DNA from 3 places in the Saliniradius amylolyticus genome. Region 2 is predicted to be linked to each of the others. Evidence: predicted binding sites of a transcription regulator. Region 2 holds the regulator's gene; each other region holds the start of a gene.
What was found. Region 2 encodes FNR, which switches genes on or off when oxygen is low (the NO sensors DNR and NnrR bind a similar motif). Its sites were predicted from a motif close to TTGATCTAGATCAA; they were not measured.
Positions count from the first base shown of each region.

Region 1: HMF8227_RS08750 (GbsR/MarR family transcriptional regulator) is a predicted target of FNR. The motif match lies at 3,724-3,737, and genes of this name have one in related genera.
Region 3: trhP (prephenate-dependent tRNA uridine(34) hydroxylase TrhP) is a predicted target of FNR. The motif match lies at 3,307-3,320, and genes of this name have one in related genera.

Region 1 covers NZ_CP029347.1:1,876,131-1,882,803, forward strand. The annotation lists gene HMF8227_RS08735 (glutathione S-transferase family protein) at 141-770, shown strand; gene HMF8227_RS08740 (cytochrome d ubiquinol oxidase subunit II) at 764-1,756, opposite strand; gene HMF8227_RS08745 (cytochrome ubiquinol oxidase subunit I) at 1,756-3,111, opposite strand; gene HMF8227_RS08750 (GbsR/MarR family transcriptional regulator) at 3,120-3,677, opposite strand; gene HMF8227_RS08755 (efflux RND transporter permease subunit) at 3,911-6,673, opposite strand, start outside.
Region 2 covers NZ_CP029347.1:1,567,724-1,574,396, forward strand. The annotation lists gene ccoP (cytochrome-c oxidase, cbb3-type subunit III) at 1-597, shown strand, start outside; gene HMF8227_RS07360 (FixH family protein) at 664-1,152, shown strand; gene HMF8227_RS07365 (heavy metal translocating P-type ATPase) at 1,163-3,532, shown strand; gene ccoS (cbb3-type cytochrome oxidase assembly protein CcoS) at 3,529-3,720, shown strand; gene HMF8227_RS07375 (sulfite exporter TauE/SafE family protein) at 3,704-4,375, shown strand; gene fnr (fumarate/nitrate reduction transcriptional regulator Fnr) at 4,411-5,157, shown strand; gene uspE (universal stress protein UspE) at 5,498-6,430, shown strand; gene ttcA (tRNA 2-thiocytidine(32) synthetase TtcA) at 6,523-6,673, shown strand, end outside.
Region 3 covers NZ_CP029347.1:2,551,784-2,558,456, reverse strand. The annotation lists gene HMF8227_RS12000 (hypothetical protein) at 1-381, opposite strand, end outside; gene HMF8227_RS11995 (hypothetical protein) at 466-1,206, opposite strand; gene HMF8227_RS11990 (sensor histidine kinase) at 1,359-2,492, shown strand; gene HMF8227_RS11985 (response regulator transcription factor) at 2,489-3,133, shown strand; gene trhP (prephenate-dependent tRNA uridine(34) hydroxylase TrhP) at 3,376-4,689, shown strand; partial or broken gene HMF8227_RS11975 (YfhL family 4Fe-4S dicluster ferredoxin) at 4,686-4,868, shown strand; gene HMF8227_RS11970 (16S rRNA (uracil(1498)-N(3))-methyltransferase) at 4,877-5,608, opposite strand; gene HMF8227_RS11965 (translocation/assembly module TamB domain-containing protein) at 5,645-6,673, opposite strand, start outside.

The sequences.
Region 1 (6,673 bases), 310 kb from region 2:
TGTCGTTAGAATTTTGCGTACAGATCGCAATCAAATAGCATACTAAATTCATTAGAAAGCGGGATGCTTAAAAGTAACAAAATATTACTCACTTTCACCGGCATGATGAGCAACAATGACATGCGTCCAACGGAGCAGTTATGGCAACACTCACACTGACTATCGGCAATAAGGCCACCGCGTCCTGGTCACTGCGGCCCTGGCTATTAATGAAAATGAACGACATTGATTTCGACGAGCAGGTTCTGTCGACTGAACAAGGCCGCACTGCAAAAAAGTTAAAGCAACACTCCCCATCGGGCAAATTGCCGGTGCTCAAACACGGCGATACAGTGGTATGGGATTCGCTGGCAATTATGGAATATTTAGCCGAGGTTTTTCCCGGCATAAGAGGCTGGCCAGACGATCGTGGGCGACGCGCTCACGCCCGCTCGATCAGCAACGAGATGCACGCCGAGTTTATTTTGGTGCGCACCACCCTGCCGTTCGACTGCCGATTGCATCTGGCCGATTACCCGGCCTCGCCAAAACTGGAAGCCGAAATACAGCGCCTGCAGGACCTGATGCAGAATTGTCTGCAAAACTACGGCGGTCCCTTTTTATTTGGTGAATTTAGCATTGCCGATGCCATGTTTGCGCCCATTGTACTGCGGTTTCATATTTATGATATTGAACCGGGCAGCGCTGAGCTACAGCAGTATTTTCAGCGCATCCGATCGCTTTCGCCCATTCGTCAGTGGCTGAACGAAGCCAGGCAACATAATCAGTGATAACGCAGTTCGCTGGCCTTACCGTTAAAGATGCGATACACGAACACCGTGTAGGCCAGAATGCAGGGCAGCACAATCGCTACGCCAACACCGATAAAGGCCAGTGCACTGTCGGCACTGGCTGCCTCTGCGGCAGTTAACTGTCCCGGCACCACATAGGGGAAAAAGCTGTAGGCAAGGCCAAAAAAACTCAGTACAAACAAGCCTGCCACCCCGGCAAAGGGGAACCAATAACCCACATCGTCCTGTGTCGGCACCTGTCGCAGGTAACGATCCACCAAAAAGACCAATGCCAGACACATGAGCGGAATGGGCACCAGTAAGATCATTGCAGGCAGCGTCAACCAGCGCTCGGCCACCATGGGACTGACCAGGGGATTAACCACAGAAATGGCCACCAGGCCCAGGATGGCTAACCAACCGGCCCGGCGTGTCCAGAACGCAGCCCGTTTCTGCAGTTCGCCCTCGGTTTTCATCACCAGCCAGGCGCCACCAATATAGGCATAGGCGGCGCTTACGCAAACGGCACTTAACAGGGCAAAACTGTGCGCCGCCAAACCAGGTTCAAAACCCAGCACATAACGGCCAAGCATGTAGCCCTGAGATAATGACGCCAGTAACGAGCCGGCTTTAAAGGCCCAGTCCCAACGCCGCCTCAAGGCCGTGACGGCTTTGGCGCGAAAGTCAAAAGCTACGCCTCGCAGGATTAGGCCCACCAGCAGTAGGGCTGTGGGCAGATAAAGCTCGGTCAGCACCAGAGAATGAGCCTGAGGAAAGGCTATCAGCATGATGCCCACCGCCAGTACCAACCAGGTTTCATTGGCATCCCAGAACGGTCCAATGGAAGCAACCATGGTATCCCGCCAGGGCTCTTCGCTCATGGGCAGTAAAATACCCACGCCCAGATCATAACCATCCAAAATGGCGTAAATCAGCGTCGCCAGCCCCAGAAGGCCTAAGAATATTTCCGGTAGATAGTCTTGCATCAGGCCTCCTTAACCCCGGCATACGCCGGACTGTTTAATTCGCTGTCGTCAAATTCCGCGACTTCTACCGACTTACGCGCCATATAAAACAGGGTGTGCACATAGGCCACCAACAACAGCGCGTACACCGTTAAATAGATCGTCAGAGAGATCCCCACATGTGCCGTTGGCACTGCCGTAACGGCATCGGCGGTTTTCAATACGCCAGTCACCAGCCAGGGCTGACGACCAACTTCGGTGACATACCAACCCGCCAGCGTGGCCCCCCAGCCGGAGATGGTCATCACTACCAAAACTCGCAATAACCAATTTGGCAGCCGGTCTCGCCGATAAAGCCAGACACTGCTAAGCCAGCTGACTACCAGCATCGCCAGGCCAATACCTACCATCAGGCGAAAACCCAAAAAAAGAGGCTTCACCGGCGGATGGTGTTCAAAGCTATCCAGACCTTGCAGCTCACCTTGCCAGTCATGCGTCAGGATGAGGCTTGCCAGTCCGGGCACCTGCACCGCCCAATGGGTCGTCTTGGCATATTCATCGGGCCAGCCTAACAACACCAGCGGCGCGCCCTGCTGCGTATGCCAGACGCCTTCAACCGCGGCAATCTTTTGTGGCTGATGCTCCAGGGTATTCAGGCCGTGCAGGTCGCCCACCCACACCTGCACAGGCACCAGTAATGCCGCAATCAGCATACTGGTGCGCAGCGCCGTCTTAGGTGCCTGCTTGGTATCGCCTTTGAGTAGGCGATAAGCCGAGATTCCAGCCATGAAAAAACAGGCAGTGAGCGCCGAAGCCAGCAGCATATGCGCTAGTCGATATGGCATGGAAGGATTAAAGATAATGGCCCACCAGTCAGTGGGGTGCACCACACCGTCAATCATTTCAAAGCCGTCGGGTGTGTGCATCCAGCTGTTCAGTGACAAAATCCAGAAGGCCGATAATGTCGTGCCGATGGCCACGAGGAAGGTCGCCAGAGTATGCAGCCAGTTCGGCACCCGGTGACGGCCAAACAACATGACGCCCAGAAAGGTCGCTTCCATAAAAAAGGCGGTCAGCACCTCGTAGCCCAGCAGCGGTCCGGCCACATTGCCGACCTTTTCCATAAACCCGGGCCAGTTAGTCCCAAACTGGAAGCTCATGGTGATGCCGCTGACCACCCCCAGGGCAAAAGTCAGTGCAAACACCTTGACCCAAAAACGGTAGATGCGCATCCACACGGGATGGCCGGACAAATCATGACGCAGCTTAAAGTAAGCCAGTAGCCAGGCCAGCGCGATAGTAATGGTGGGAAACAGGATATGGAAGCTAATGTTCGCGGCAAACTGAATGCGCGACAGCATCAGGGTGTCGGCCAGTATGTCATTCATGAGGCATCCTCCCGACCTGGCCGAATGCGATCGGAAAACTGCAACAGCTTACCCACTCCGGTGCCCAGCTTCATTAGCGACTGCAGGTGTTCCGGACGCATGGTTTGCATATCATCAAACCAGTGACAGAATAGCTCCAACAGGTCGTGCATCTCCTGCAGACGCTGCTGAGCATGTTCTGAGGTGTCATTTTGATCCGCATCCATCAGTGCGCCGCGCAACATAGACAGAGTTGGGTCCACCTCACGCTTTTTCCGCTCGGCCATTACCCGCTGCGCCAGCTGCCACAACGAGCCATTCGGCACGTAGTAATCCTTGCGGTCCCCCGGCTTACGCTGAGTACGGATGAGCTGCCAACTCTGCAACTCCTTGGTAGCCATACTGACGTTGCCCCGGGATACACCTAAGGCTTCGGCGATCTGATCGGCATTCAGCGCGTGCTCGGTAAAAACAATCAAGGCCAGCATCTGGCCCACAGTACGATTGAACCCCCAGCGGCTACCCATCTCACCAAAATGAACCACGCAATCTTCTACCTGCGGCGTCAACTTCATAATAATTACCGTACTTTCAGAAATTACTGAAAATTTAAAATATAAATTGAACCAGATCAAGTTTTAGGCAGGACACAATGAAAAAAGAACGATAGAAAAAGGGGGAATAGGTACAAAAAAAGCCCCCATTCACAGACTCCCCCCTTTCGTTGGGGCACCTGCGCGGCGGCATCGCCGCACAGGGTCTGTAAATTTGGGGCTTGCTTATATTTTTTGTTTGTCCGGGTTTTAAGTTATCCCTTCGCTGAACTGAGTTCGGTGGCCTGAGCATCGGTCAACACTCTCTCACCGCCACCAAACAGTCGGCGAACATCATTGAGAATCAGGTACAGACAAGGCACCAGAATCAGAGTGATGACGGTCGCAAACAGAATGCCGAACGCCAGAGAGATGGCCATTGGGATCACAATCTGCGCCTGCAAACTGCGCTCAAAAACAATCGGCATCAAGCCCATAAAGGTGGTCAGAGAGGTCAACACAATGGCTCGGAAACGTTGGGTTCCCGCCTGCACGGCAGCATCGAACAAGTGATGTCCTTCGCGTCGGGCACGGTTCACAAAATCCACCATAATCAGGCTGTCGTTCACCACCACACCGGACAAGGCAATAATGCCACATAGCGACAACACGCTCACCGCATGGCCTAGCATCAAGTGTCCGACAATAGCACCGACAATACCAAAGGGGATCACCGACATGATGATCAGCGGCTGAGCATAGGACTTCAACGGAATAGCCATCAAGGCATAGATGGCAAACAAGGCAAACAGTGCGCCCTGTGCCAGACTGGCCAGAGCTTCACCCTGTTCCTTGGATGCGCCTTCCAGGCCAAAAGACACGCTCGGGTAACGCTCCAGCAATTCGGGAATAAAGCTCTCGCGAACTTCCCCGACCACCTTGTCTGGCTCTACCCGCGCTTTGTCCACCTTGGCCGAGACCGTAATCGAACGCACACCATTGATGCGAATAATGGAGCCGTAGCCCTCACCCAGCTCGATATCAGCCACTTCCGAGAACGGCACCTCTTCCCCGGAAGGAGTACGCACACGCATATTCTCAAGATGGCCGATGGAGGTCCGTTCATTCTGGGGATAGCGCACCATCACTTTAACTTCTTCGTCGCCGCGCTGAATACGCTGTGCTTCGGCACCATAGAAACCATAGCGCACCTGCTGCGCAAGCGAGGCCAGATTCAGGCCCAGCGCTTCAGCCTGGGGCTTAATTTTCAGGCGTACTTCATCGCTGCCACCGCTGAAGTTATCGTTAATGTCCACCACGCCATCGAAGCTACTCAGATAGTTTTTGACTTCATCGGTGGCTTCACGCAGTTTGGTCAGGTCGGTGCCGGAGAACTGCAGAACAATGTCACTCCCCCCCGGCCCCATGCCGCCAGAACCAATATCCAGGGTTTTCAAACCCGGGATCTCTGGCATGGCTTCACGCCAGCGATCCTGAATCTCGAAGGCGGTAATTTCGCGGGTTTCCCCCTTGGACAATTCCACAAACACCACGCCAGCGTTGTTGCCCTGGTCAAAGGCCATGGCATGCTTTACGACGCTTTCGCCAGTTTCCTGCTTAACTCTGTCATCCATGTCATACAGTGCTTCAAGCATCCTGTCGATAGCCTGATTTCGCTGACTGATGGACGAGCCGGGCTGCAACTCAATAGAGCCCTGCATAAAATCGCTGGGAATATCCGGGAAGAACACAAAGCGCACCATGCCACCACCGAACAAACCGATGGTTAATATCAGCGCCGCCACAAACGTCGCCAACGTGGTATAGCGATTACGGATGGCCCGCTCAACAAAGGGCTTGTACTTATTTTGCACAAATACCTTGATGCCTTCGGCGAAGATATCGCGAAACTTCTGCAAGCGGTTGGCTTTGGCCGGGTCGTAGGGCTCGGATTTCATATGCACTAAGTGGGCTGGCAGAATCAGCTTGGACTCCACCAGTGAGAACATCAGACAAAGAATCACCACCCAGCCGATGGTCTGCCAGATAATGCCAAAGTCCCCAGGCACCATCAGCATGGGTGTAAAGGCCGCGACAGTGGTAAGCACCCCGAAGGTGGCAGGCATAGCGACTCGCTTGACCCCAGTTATCACGCTGTCAGCACTGTGACCCTTACGATCTATTTCTGAGTAGGCGGACTCCCCCATAATGATGGCATCGTCCACCACAATCCCCAGCACCAGAATAAAGCCGAACAGGCTGATCATATTGATCGATAGCCCCAGCATTTCGGTGGGCATCAGTAGCAGAGTGCCTAAGAAACAGACCGGCAGACCCACAATGACCCAGAACGCCAGACGAATCTTTAAAAACAGCGACAGCACCAGAAACACCAAGAGCGCGCCCATACCCATGTTGGACAACATCATATTCAGGCGGTCTGCCAGATAAAAGGAGCCATCGCCCCAGACATCGGCCTGGATATTGTTGGGCAACTCATCGCGCTTCTTGTTCAGGTAGCCGTTAACCGTCTTCGAGATCTCCAGCGAGTTTTGATCGCCCACGCTACGTACCCGCACATTGACCGTCTCCTTACCATCAAACTGAGCAAAGTTTTGGTCTTCCACAAAGCCATCACGAATCGTTGCGATATCGCCCAGCTTTAAGCGAGTCCCGTCGGGGCGGGTAATGAGAACCAGATTGGCAAATTCGTTACCCCGGTAGGCCTGCCCCTTGGCCCGCAGCAGGATATCTCCGTCATCAGAGCGAATGGAGCCGCCGGGCAAGTCGATAGACGACTGACGCACCGCCTGCACCACCTCCTGAAACGTGAGGCCGTATTCCTGCATGCGTGCTTCAGAGATCTCGATGGCCATTTCATAATTGCGATCGCCCACCACTTCTACCGAGCTGATGCCCGGAAGATTGGCAATCTCATCACGCAGTGACTTGGCCGCCTCCTTTAACTGGCGTTCGGTCGCTTCGCCGTAGAGCGCAACCCAGAGCACGGTTTCAGTATTCTTAAGTCGGTAGATCAC
Region 2 (6,673 bases):
GAACGCTTTGGCCCGATCTTCGAAGCCTATGCCAAACGGGACGTAAAAGATCTGGCTACTGACCCTGAGGCATTAAAGGTCGGTCAACGCCTGTTTATTCAAAACTGCTCCCAGTGCCATGGTTCGGATGCCCGCGGAATGAGAGGCTTTCCCAACCTGACCGATGATGATTGGCTCTATGGTGGCAGCCCCAGCGCGATTAAGACGACCCTGCTGCAAGGCCGTCAAGGTCAGATGCCAGCATGGAAAGACGCATTCGGTGAGCAAGGGGTAAAAGAAGTAGTGGCCTATACCTTGAGTCTGAGTGGCCGTAAGGTGGATCCCAAGTTAGCTGAAGCCGGTGAATCCCGCTTCGCAGCCTGTGCGGCCTGCCATGGCCAGGATGGCAAAGGCAAGTATGCATTTGGTGCGCCTAATTTGACCGACAACACCTGGTTGTATGGCGGCAGCGAAAAAGCCGTTACCGAAACGTTGATGTACGGCCGCAATGGCGTCATGCCTGCCTGGAAAGATATTCTGGGTGAAGACAAGGTTCATGTGCTGACAGCCTATGTATACAGCCTGTCACAGGATACGTCTGAACAAGCGCAACAATAATTGTTGGCAAAGGAACGCCCCGCTCCGCGGGGCGTTGTTGTATTTTAACCTGTATTTTATTTAACAATGTCTGACTCTCGCCCTTGGTATAAACAATTCTGGCCCTGGTTTTTGATCGCCATCCCAGTGCTGTCCATCATTCTTAGTAGCCATATGCTGTATCTGGCTGTCACCACCAAAGACAGTCTGGTGGTAGACGATTATTATAAAGAAGGTAAGGCCATTAACCGCCAGTTGGCAGCGGTACGCCGGGCACAAAAACTGGGCATATCAACCGAGTTAAGTGTCTCTGAAACCGTCCTTAGTTTGGAGTTTATCAGTGGCCAACCTGAGAGCGGAACGGCGCTGGAACTCTTTTTCCAACACCCGACACTGGAGAACAAGGATTTCCGCGTTTTGTTAACCCGTGATGCTGGCGGCATCTATCGTGCCGAGCTGCCTCATCAACTTGAAGGTAAGTGGAAGCTGAACTTGCACCCTTTAAACGGACAATGGAAAATCCAGCAGCCACTAAGCTTTAACGGTCAGCAGCAGACACAGCGTTTGCTCCCTTAGGGAAACCAACTTGACCCAGTGTTACCACTGCCATGAGCCTGTGGCTCAACAGAATCAATACACCGCCGAAGTATTAGGTCAGTCTCGTGCCATGTGCTGCCCCGGCTGTCAGGCGGTGGCACAGTCGATCGTCGATAACGGCCTGGAAGATTATTACCGATTCCGCACTGCCCCGGCAGAGACACCCAGTGAACAGCAAAGCCTGCTGGACACACTGAGGCTGTATGACTCGCCCGAATTACAGCAGGAGCTGGTTGCTGACGAGGGCAACAGCAAGCAGATACAGCTGACGCTTGAAGGCATCAAGTGTGCGGCCTGTGCCTGGCTGATTGAAAAGCAGCTGTTAAAGCTGGATGGCATTATCCAGGTGGCGGTTAATGTCAGTGCCCATCGGGCGACGGTACGCTGGCAGGCGGATAAGCTCAAGCTAAGCGCGTTACTGCAGCAATTCGAACGTATTGGCTATCACGCTCAACCTTTCCAGCCAGAAGTCCATGAGCAGGAATACCAGCAGGTCGGACGCTCGTTTCTGAAAAAGCTTGGTCTGGCCGGACTCATGTCCATGCAAGTGATGATGATCGCGGTGGCTTTGTATTTTGGTCTGTTGGGCAATCTGGATGAAGACACCAGACACTTCCTGCATTGGGTGAGCCTGGTACTGACGACCCCTGTAGTTGCCTATTCCGGAATCGATTTTTATCACAGTGCCTGGCGCGCTATGCGCGCCAGATCGGTGAATATGGATGTGCCTGTAAGCCTGGCTATTCTTATTCTTTTTAGTGCCAGCGCCCTGGCAACATTAACTCAACAGGGCGAAGTCTTCTTCGAGTCAGTATGCATGTTCATCTTTTTGCTGCTGATCAGTCGCTACCTGGAGCATCGCGCCAGGCATAAAGCCAGTGAGATGTCGGCCAATATTACTCAGTTCATTCCAGTAGCCGCCACCGTCATCGACGATGGCGAGCACCGTCAGTGTCTGGCTCGCTCTCTGACTCAGGGCCAGAAGGTATTGGTGAAAGCCGGTGAAACCATACCGGTGGACGGCCGGATTATCGACGGCAACAGCTATATCGATGAATCCATGCTAAGTGGTGAATTCGAGCCAGTGCATAAATCCACTGGCGATGTGGTCTATGGTGGTAGCCAGAATCAGTACGGAGCCTTGGTGATTGAAGTCAGCCGACCATTAAAGCAAGCCCTGATAAGCCAAATTATGGCGCTACAGGATAAAGCACTAGCCAGTAAACCAAAGGTAGCGCTGATGGTGGACAGGTTGGCTCGTCATTTTGTTACCGTCGTGCTTATCACTGCCCTGTTAACCTTCGTGGGCTGGCAATGGGCCGGACATCCCGATGCGCTTTGGTTCGCTGTGTCGGTATTGGTAGCGACCTGTCCCTGCGCTCTGGCTCTGGCGACACCATCCGCGCTGACGGCAGCCATGGGGGCGCTCAACCAGAGAGGGATTCTGCTAAAACGCTCTGACTTGCTCGAAGGTGTAATAGGCGTACAAAAGGTCGCCTTCGATAAGACTGGCACCTTAACCGAAGGCCACTTTCGTTTGGCTGACATCCATACAGCCCCGGGCTATGATGCTGCTAAGTTAAAATCTGTTGCCGCCAGCCTGGAGGCGTTTTCTGAACACCCCATCGCCCGGGCTTTTGCCGGGCTTCCGCGCGTTCAAGCGGAGCGGGTGGAAGTGCATCCGGGGATGGGCCTAAGCGGGTGGGTCGAGGGGCAGTTCTACCGACTCGGCGCCCCGAGATTCATGCGCCATACCATCAATAGCCCTCTCAAGGACTGTCATATTCTTGTGGAGGATGAGCATCAGGTACTTGGCGGCTTTGTGCTGGAAGATCCGCTGCGGAAAGAAGCTGCTGCGGTAGTGGCTGCACTGCCTTGTGACAGTCTGATTATCAGTGGTGATCACGCCAAGCACGTAGCAAAGGTCGCCCAACAGCTGAACATTCAGCAGTATTTTTCTCAGTGTACACCTGAACAAAAATTACAGCAGCTCAAGCAATTACAGGAACAGAGTAAAGTCATGATGATCGGCGATGGCATTAACGACAGTCCGGTTTTGGCGGCCGCCGATATTTCCGTGGCGGTGGGCGGAGCCAGCGACTTGGCTAAAAATGCCGCCGATGTTATTTTGGTTGGCCGCTCATTGACCGCCCTGCCGGATCTACTGGAACTGGCGAGGCGTTGTCGCAATAAGATTCGTCAGAACATCGCCTGGGCTCTCGGCTACAACCTGCTGGCGATGCCCCTGGCTGTCGCCGGCATACTTACACCCTGGATGGGGGTGATCGGCATGTCTGCCAGTTCCATCATTGTGGTGGTTAACTCGGTTCGTCTGTTAACAGGAGACTCGACCCGATGAGCATTATCTATGTGTTGATTCCTCTGGCAATACTGCTGGTAGCCGTAGCCGTGATGGTATTTTTCTGGGCAGTAAAGAGCGGTCAGTTCGACGATCTGGAGCGTCACGGCTCGAGCATCCTATTTGACGAAGACGACACACCCTCTCAATCAAAGCGCAAACCGAACGACGATGGCCCCAGAGATTAGCCTGCTATCGGCGCTTCTTATCGGTTTAGCCGGCGGTATACACTGCATCGGTATGTGTGGCGGCGTGGTCGGTGCACTCAGTTACGCGATTCCCCGGGGCCGTTCCCACTGGCCCTACGTGCTTGGTTACAACGTCGGCCGGATTGCCAGCTACACCCTGGCAGGCACCTTAGCGGGCGCCTTAGGTAGCACCGCGGGCGCGCATCTTCCTCTGGGACCTTATATTCTTAATACCATAAGTGGTTTATTACTGTTGGCCATGGGTCTGTACTTGGGCAACTGGTGGCGAGGACTGACGTATTTAGAACGGCTGGGAGGCAGAGTCTGGCGGCACATTGCCCCGCTGTCTAAGTCTTTGTTGCCATTTCGCTCACCGCTGGCTGCCTTGCCCTATGGGTTAGTCTGGGGATGGCTTCCCTGTGGATTGGTATATTCCACCTTAAGTTGGTCGGTCGCTTCTGGTTCCGCTATTCAAGGCGCCCAAATTATGCTGCTTTTCGGACTCGGTACGCTACCGACACTCATTGCGCTGGGAACACTCGGTCAGCAACTTCGGCAATGGCTAGGATTTCGGTGGGTACGTTCGACCTTAGCCCTGATATTAGTAATTTTTTCTTTGTGGGTACTTTTAAAGCCCTGGCTAGATTCGATATAGTGTGGAAAGAATAATATCAAGGTATAAAATCCGGTATGTCCAAGTTTTCCAGCGGTACCATTCACTGTCAGAACTGTAGCTTCAGTCAACTCTGTTTGCCCTTCTCGTTAAGTGAAAACGAAATGGCCAAGCTGGATGATATTATTCAGCGTAAACGCCCATTCCAGAAAAACGACACCCTGTTTCAATCGGGTGACCCGCTGACTAACTTATACGCGGTGCGAACCGGGACCTTCAAAACCTATACTGTCACTCCCGATGGTGAAGAACAGATTATTGGCTTTCATCTTCCCGGCGATGTGGTGGGTTTTGATGCCATTCAAAATAGTGCCCACCGCAGTACGGCTATGGCGTTAGAGACCGCCATGGTTTGTGAAATCCCCTACTCCACGCTGGAGAACCTCAGTGGCGATCTACCGCGATTGCGCCAGCAGGTAATGCGCATGATGAGCCAGGAGATTTTCGCCGATCAGGAGATGTTCCTGTTACTGAATAAACGTACCGCCACTCAACGGTTGGCTTTCTTCCTGTCACAGCTGGGTCGACGCTATGGCGAACGAGGCTTTTCGGCAAAGGAATTCAGACTGACCATGACCCGTGCCGAGATTGGTAACTTCCTGGGGTTGACGGTAGAAACCATCAGTCGCCTGCTAACTCGCTTCCAGCAGGAAGGCTTGATCCAGGTGGATGGCAAGCTTATTACCTTGCTGGACCCACGGCGACTGGAACAGAGTGTTGAGAACGTGGCGGCGCTGAAAAACCCCAATACACAAGCGTCCTAGTGTTAAGGGGTTTTTTACCCCTTTAATCATCTTTTTTGATGCCGTAAGAGCCACTCAGCTGCATTTAGCGCAGTCAGTGCGGCTTGTCACCGTAAGATACAGAACGGTGTTCTGGCATTCGCGCTTGCTTGGTTGAAATCACTTTCCCGCTTACGGCGCCTCTGAATTTCTCCTCCGCCCTTGCCCGCAAAGAACACGCCCAATCACCATGGCGACGCCGTTCTTAAAGCTCTCAGGCTTGATCCACCGCAAATTCAGACTATTGGCGAAAACTCCCTTTTGAACATACACTTAATGCCAGTTGTTTAACTTGCTATTAGCTGAGTAAGGTATTTAAAGGATGCTGGATTTCAATAATATTTTGGTGGTGGTCGACCCGACTGTCGAGCAGCAAAAGGCACTAAACCGAGCGGTCGAGCTGGCCAAGAAAACCGGGGCGGACATCACCGCCTTTTTGACCATTTATGACTTTTCTTACGAGATGACCACCATGCTGTCGGTGGAAGAACGAGAAACCATGCGACAGGCAGTGGTAGATGATCGCACCGAGTGGTTGAGTGAACTCATTACCAGCCAGGTTCAGGACGACAGTATCACTGTTAAAGCAAAAGTGGTTTGGCATAACCGTCCCTATGAAGCCATCGTTCATGAGGCTCTGGAACATCAGTATGATCTGATCGTTAAAGGCACTCACCAACACAGTGCACTTAAGTCAGTGATCTTCACGCCTACTGACTGGCATCTGTTGAGAAAATCCCCTGTTCCGGTACTGCTGGTTAAGGATCATGACTGGCGTGATCAGGGCCATATCCTGGCCGCAGTGAATGTGGGTACCGAGGACGAGGAACATGCCAAGTTAAATGACAAAATCGCCACTACTGCCAAGGCTTATGCCGATACACTGAATGCGGATATGAATCTGGTGAACTCCTATCCGGGAACACCAGTCAATATTGCCGTGGAGATCCCTGAGTTCGATCCGGCCAGTTTCAATCAATCGGTCAAAGAGCACCATGAACAAACAATGCGCGAATTTGCCGATAAGCACGGCATCGGTCAGGAACACTGTTTTGTGCGCGAAGGCTTGCCAGAAGACGCGATACCAGCCGCGGCTCGTAATGTGGATGCCGAGTTAGTCGTATTGGGTACCGTCGGTCGCCAGGGCATTTCTGCTGCCTTGATTGGCAATACTGCCGAGCATGTCATTGATGAGTTGGACTGCGATGTACTGGCACTCAAGCCAGATGGTTTCGTCAGTCCCTTAAAGCAATAACCAGCTTGCCATCGCCCCTTTCCAGGGGCGATTTTTTATTTCGCTTTCGCTATAATCGCCGCCCTTATTGTCGGGTCAACCAAGGTGGCGAAATGAGCCAGATAGACACACTGTCAGCCAAGCAGAAATACGACTTCAACAAACTGCATAAACGCTTGCGCCGTGGAGTTGGCAAGGCCATTGCTGATTTTGCCATGATCGAAGAAGGCGATAAGGTAATGGTTTGCCTGTCCGGCGGTAAAG
Region 3 (6,673 bases), 980 kb from region 2:
AATCGATGGCGACGAGCGGTTCTGTGATTCGTTAATACTTCTTAGGCGATTCAGTAGACTCATATCCAGCTTCTCGCCGCTGAGCAATTCGATCATAAACTTTAGCGTTCGAAATTTAGGAGGAAGGCCGTTATCATCGCTGATACTTTCAGGACTGCTGTTACTCTGTATTTTTGAGGGTAAAGGTGAAGATGCTGCCGAGATAGATAACTCTTGGCGTGTCATTCTTTCTAAGATCGCTGCCATCTGGCTAATTTCAACGCGGTCATTGTCGTCATTACCGGCTCTGGGCACTTGACCCAGTGCGGCCTCAATACGGCTGTGCTGCTCTTTTGACCGGTGTTGATTACTGAGCTTAAGCTCACTGTTGATAATTTGCATAAACCCACCCCCTATCTGTTTATATCGGTCAGAAGTTAACCGTTTTTAGGGGGCGGCAGCGACGCAATGCTAAGCCATTGTTGGTTAAGGTGATTTATTTTTTGTTGAGCCAGCGGCATATTTGGTACTCATGTAAGCGATAAAAAGTCCACCGATGAGTCCGGGGCCAACCCAAAATATCAGTTGCCATTGTCCCAGTTCCGACAGTATCTGACGGCCACCAAAGGCCAGAAACGCGGTGTAGGCACCGATACCAGAGCCAATAAAGCCACCAATATGCTCTTTCAGCCATTCTTTCGGATGCACTTGGCGTTTAAGACTGTAGTGCAGCATACTGCCGCCGAGAATACCGCCCAGTGGGCCGAAGATCAGACTCAGTGTGTGTGAGTTCATAATGCCTGAATAAAGTATTACAGCGCCCCCCAAAGTCAGTGACAGCATCAATATAAGATGTAACGGCGTTCGCAGACAGCGGCGATCCTGCCTGGCGCTCAGGACTAGAAAGCCGTGACGTACACTCATATAGCTGATCAGTGCCAGATATAACAACAAGCTCCAGAGGGTGCGAATGCGCTCAGTCAGAGCGCCCGGATTGTCCGCTTGCGCGTAAAACTCGGCCTTAATGACGTCTGGCCAAGCCAATACCAACAAGGCCATCAGGGCCCCGCTACCTGCTACCAGATGCATGGTGTGGCGGTAATACTGACCAAAACGGCGATGATTGAATCCGCCTTTCGGGGCTAACGCCGGAACCCAAAACAGCAGTAAGGCCGCGCTACCAACCATGATGTGCAACATAAATAGCAGGGTATGTAGTTCTTTCATCACAACCTCCTTGGCTAAGTTGTGAGCAGCTTAGTAAAGTCGGCGCACCCGGGTTAGTGCCATAAGTCACGACATGGAAGATGACTTTTGGCCTATTGGCGCTTCAAGAGGTTGTGTAATACTGAGTCGTGTCGCAAGAACTGGGATGAGTCATGGCAGTAAGACTGAAAAAACTGGGCGCGGATCGCATCAGTGGTGTGCTAACGGTCATACTCGTGGCCGCCATGGCCCTGTATGTCATGAGCGGCGCTGAATCCGTTCCCAGACTGAATATGGCGCTGAGCGCCGGCCTGTATACCTTGTACATCTTGCTGTTCTGGGGGGCAACACAGGAGCATTCTGACAGGCTTAAAGTCCACCACCGCTGGGCGATGTTGGCGCTGCAGTACGCACTGGTATTGGCACTGTTTTACCTGGTGCCATTCAGTCCCAATGGCATTTTACTGGTGATTTGGTCGGCTCAACTGCCGTATTTTTTCTCTTTTAAGCAATCCCTGATCACCTTGCCGCTCTGGAGCGCACCGCCCTGGTGGGTGTTTGCCAGCACCTGGCAGGCGGATCATGTATTGCTGACAGCGGTGTTATACGGCGCGTTTAACTTGTTTGCTCTGGTGATGATGGACAGCCGACGCCAGGCGGAACTGCAACAGCAACGGGCTGAGCAGGCCAACCGCGAGCTCAAGGCGACCCAGTCGTTGCTGGCCGAAGCGCATAAACAGTCCGAACGTACCCGCATAGCCCGGGATATACACGATCTGGTGGGTCATCATCTCACTGCGTTAACTATTCATCTGCAAACGGCGGCTCACAAAACTCAGGGCGAGGCCAGGCAGGCCGTCGAGCAAAGTCATGCCATCGCCAAGTTGTTATTAGCGGATGTGCGGGAAGCGGTGTCCGACCTACGAGCCGATCAGGGCATCAATTTACGCCACGCGCTAGAACAGCTTACTCAGACGATCCCTGGGGTTGAGGTTCATCTGAATTATCGTCTCAGCGCGCCGGTGACCAATATGGATCTGGCGCTGACCTTATTGCGCACGGTGCAGGAAAGCCTGACCAATAGCATAAAGCACGGTAATGCCTCCGAGATACAGGTCCAGCTGTTCAGTGAAGGTATGCGGTTGATGTTGATCATCGAGGATAACGGAACCGGGAACACTGACTTTACTAAAGGCCACGGATTGGCCGGTATTGAGGAGCGCGTTATGGCATTGGGGGGACAGGTGACGTTTAGCGGTGACGGGACGGGCTTCTCGACACGACTAGTGCTGGAGACTGCTGCATGAGTATTAGGGTTATGCTGGTGGACGATCAGATGCTGATTCGCCAGGGCATTGCCGGGCTGCTGGCTTTGTCAGAACAGGTTTCCGTAGTAGCTCAGGTTGATAGTGGTGAGGCGGCGCTGGCAACTCTTAAAAAGACTCAAGTTGATGTCATACTGATGGACATAAGAATGCCGAAGATGGATGGCATCGATACACTTACAGCGCTGCGTAAATCCGGTGATACCACGCCGGTGATTATGCTGACCACCTTTAACGACCACGAATTGGTGATGAATGCCATTAAGGCCGGTGCCAGCGGCTATCTGCTTAAAGATGTATCACTGGATACCCTGGTAGAGGGGATTGAACGGGTGCACAAAGGTGAGACGCTGATACAGCCCGTAGTCAGTGAGCAGATATTACAGGGCCTTAAAGGCATGCGCCGCGACTTTGAAAGCTACGAGCGCCCCGAAGCCTTATCTGACAAAGAGGTTGAAACCCTGCGCCTGATGGCCGCCGGATGCAGCAATAAGGAAATCGCCGAGGCATTGTTTAAATCCGAGGGCACGGTGAAAAACCAGGTCTCCAGTATTATGGCGAAACTCGGCGTGCGCGACCGCACAAGGGCGGTACTTAAGGCCATCGAGCTGGGGCTGATATAGGTTTTTGGCATCGGCTGATTACGGCTAGAAAAGTCCTCGTTACCCGGCTCTGGTTTTGAAGCCTTTCTTAACAGACCATCAATGCGGTTGTTTTCACGATAAGTTCCTTATTCATCAATGACAGAGTCACACTGTTTGTAATATTCGACCTTGGTGTTCAACTTATCCCAGCTTTGCGCCGGATCAAAACCTGTCTCTAACTGGTTGGCATAATGCGCAGTTTTGTTTTCGAGGAGTTGTTGATGTCGACACCAGAGCTTTTGAGTCCGGCCGGATCGCTGAAAGCCATGCGTTATGCCTTTGCCTATGGGGCCGATGCCGTTTACGCGGGGTTGCCGCGCTATAGCCTTAGGGTACGTAACAATGGCTTTGATTTGCCGACTCTGGAGCAAGGTATTACGGAGGCGCATGAACAGGGCAAGGCGTTCTATGTGGTGCTGAATATCGCTCCCCATAATGCCAAACTCAATACGTTTGTGCGAGATGTGGAAAAAGTGGCTGCTATGAAGCCCGATGCCTTTATCGTCTCCGACCCCGGCATTATCTGGCTACTGACACAGCATTTCTCTGATATTCCGCTGCACTTGTCGGTACAGGCGAACACCACCAACTGGGCAGCGGTAAAGTTCTGGCAGCAGCAGGGCGTGAGCCGGATTATTCTGTCTCGGGAATTGTCTGTGGAAGAGATCATACAGATCCGTCAGCAGGTGCCAGACATGGAGCTAGAGGTCTTTGTACATGGTGCGCTCTGCATGGCGTATTCGGGGCGGTGCTTGTTGTCTGGCTATATGGATAAACGTGACCCTAATCAGGGGGCCTGCACCAATGCCTGCCGGTGGCAGTACGATATGACGCCGGCCACGGAAACCGTCAGCGGTGATGTGGTTGCCAAACCCGCGCAAGTCAAGCCTGCATCAGCCCCGGTGCTGCTGACCGAGCATCAGCGCGCCGATGCCCCTATGCCCATGTATGAAGATGAACATGGCACATATATCCTCAATTCAAAGGACTTGCGTGCGGTTCAGCACGTGCCTCGTTTAACCGAGGCGGGTATTCACTCACTGAAAATCGAGGGGCGTACTAAATCTTTCTATTACGTGGCGCGCACGGCACAGGTGTACCGTCGGGCGATCGATGCCGCTGCCGCAGGCCTGCCTTTCGATGACAGTCTGATGGAGGAGCTGGAAGGACTGGCCTCACGGGGTTATACGGAAGGATTCTTGCGTCGCCACATCCCGGTTTCGGAAATGCAAAATTACCAACAGGGTGCGTCACTCAGCGACAGGCAGCAGTTTGTTGGTGAGATTATTGGTCAGGATGTCAATGGCGAGCGTTGGCAGGTTGAGGTAAAAAACCGCTTTGAAACCGGCGATACACTGCTTGTCATGACTCCAAGCGGCAACCATCGAATCACACTGACCGAGATGGCAGACAACCAGGGGCAGCAGGCGACCGTTGCTCCCGGCTCTGGCCATCAGCGCTGGCTGTCTCTGCCTAAAGGTGTAGACGGTCATTATGGACTGCTTGTCCGGTGCCTTGATGGGGGCAATTCATGAGCCTGAGAATCGCCAAAGATTGCATTAACTGCGATATGTGTGAGCCGGAATGCCCCAATCAGGCCATTGCGATGGGGGAATCCATCTATGTCATTGACCCGGAATTATGTACCGAGTGTGAGGGATTTTATGACGCTCCCGCCTGCATTGCGGTGTGCCCGCTAGATTGTATTGAGCCTTTAAGCGCCTAACCCAAATCTCCGTATAGGTTCTGCAAAATAGCCAGACTGGTCAGCGCAGCGGTTTCGGTGCGCAGTACACGGGGGCCGAGGAGCACAGAGTTAAAGCCGTATTCCTGGGCCCGATAGATTTCCTGATCGTTGAGCCCACCCTCGGGACCGATTAACAAGCGCACACCCGCTTTATCGGGCTTGAGGGCATTGAAAGGACGGCTTGCTTCGGGGTTTAACAATAGACGGGTTTGGTTGGTGGACTGGCCGAGCCAATCGCTTAGGTCAACCACAGGGTGCAGTTTGGGCAGAGTATTACGGCCACACTGCTCGCAGGCGCCGATAATGATCTTTTGCCATTGGTCCTGTTTTTTTTGCCAGCGCTCGGCATTGAGCTTTACCGTGCAGCGCTCGGTGATCAGCGGTGTAATCTCGGTGACACCCAGTTCCACCGACTTTTGCAATACAAAATCCATGCGATCGCCCTTTGATATGCCCTGACCGAGGTGGATTGACAAGGGCGACTCCACGTCCATACCGATGCGAGAATCAATCCGGGCTGTGGCTTTGCGTTTGGCAACTTCGGTGAGCGTGGCCGGGTATTCGCTGCCATCGCCGTTAAACAGCACAATGGGATGGTCGGCTTTTAATCGTAGTACATTGACCAGGTGGTTAACCGCATCAGGGCTTAAGACCACGGTTTGTTCTACGGCCAGAGGCTCAGGATGGAAAACTCGGGGGATTCTCATAGGTCACAAGGTTCTCGTTCAGGATGCGATATGGTATCAGTCCTTTGGCGCCGCTTCATCTTCGTCAATGGTGAATTGGTAATAGAGATCCACCGAGCGATCAATGCTGCTCAGCGCCTCCAGCCAGAGTTGATCCAGCAGGTAGTAGCGCACGGTGAGCTCATTCACAGGCTCTAACAGGCCCACGCCGTATTTCAAATACAGGCGATCACCAATATAACCACTGACGGTGGCTAATGCCTGGCCGCTGGCATTGGCTTCGGTATCGAAAGTGACATCGTTGATCACGGGGACCTGATTAAGAGCCTGACCAAGCGAGCCGCCGGTCAGGCTGATGCCTTGGTTGGCGGCGAGTAAAAGGGCCTGCGACTTACCTGAGCGCTGTGGGCCGGAGTCATCCGGTTTACGGCCGGTCAGAATATAGGAAAGTATGGTCTGCTGATCCATTGTGGGGTCTGAGAATAGCTCCACCGACAGGTTGCTGGCGGGACCGGACGCTCGGATACCGGCTTTAACGTCGGTGTTTTTTAACGGGCGGATGGCACTGATTTGCACCACCGGGTTCGACGGCGTACCGATAAACTGAACACGGCCCTGCTGTACCTGCAGATCCTGACCATAGGCCTGATAGCGACCACGGGTCACATCCAGGTTGCCAAACAGTTGCAAAGGTTCCGGACTGGTTTGACTGGCCGTCAGCTGGCCGTCGATGGCCCCCACAAAATCGAAAGCCTCTACGACAAAAGGTTCATCCAAAACCAACGCCAAGGCCAGGTTGATGGGCAGGGGCGTTTTATCCTGCTGGGTCTGGCCCTGAATGACCATGTCGTCTGAAACCTGCACTGCCGATTCGGGTAACTGGCTTAGGGTCAGTTTGCCGTTATCCACGGTCAGTTGTCCGGTAACCGAGAGCTGCTTATCCAGGTTCAAGTGCAGGTTTGGGCTCAAACTGGCTTGCAGCTCGGGTAATACAGCCAACTCCAGTTGGTGGCCTTGCAACCAGGCGCTCGCCTGAATACGTTGATGCCAGGGACCTTCGCCTGGCTGCCATTGGGCTTGTCCCTC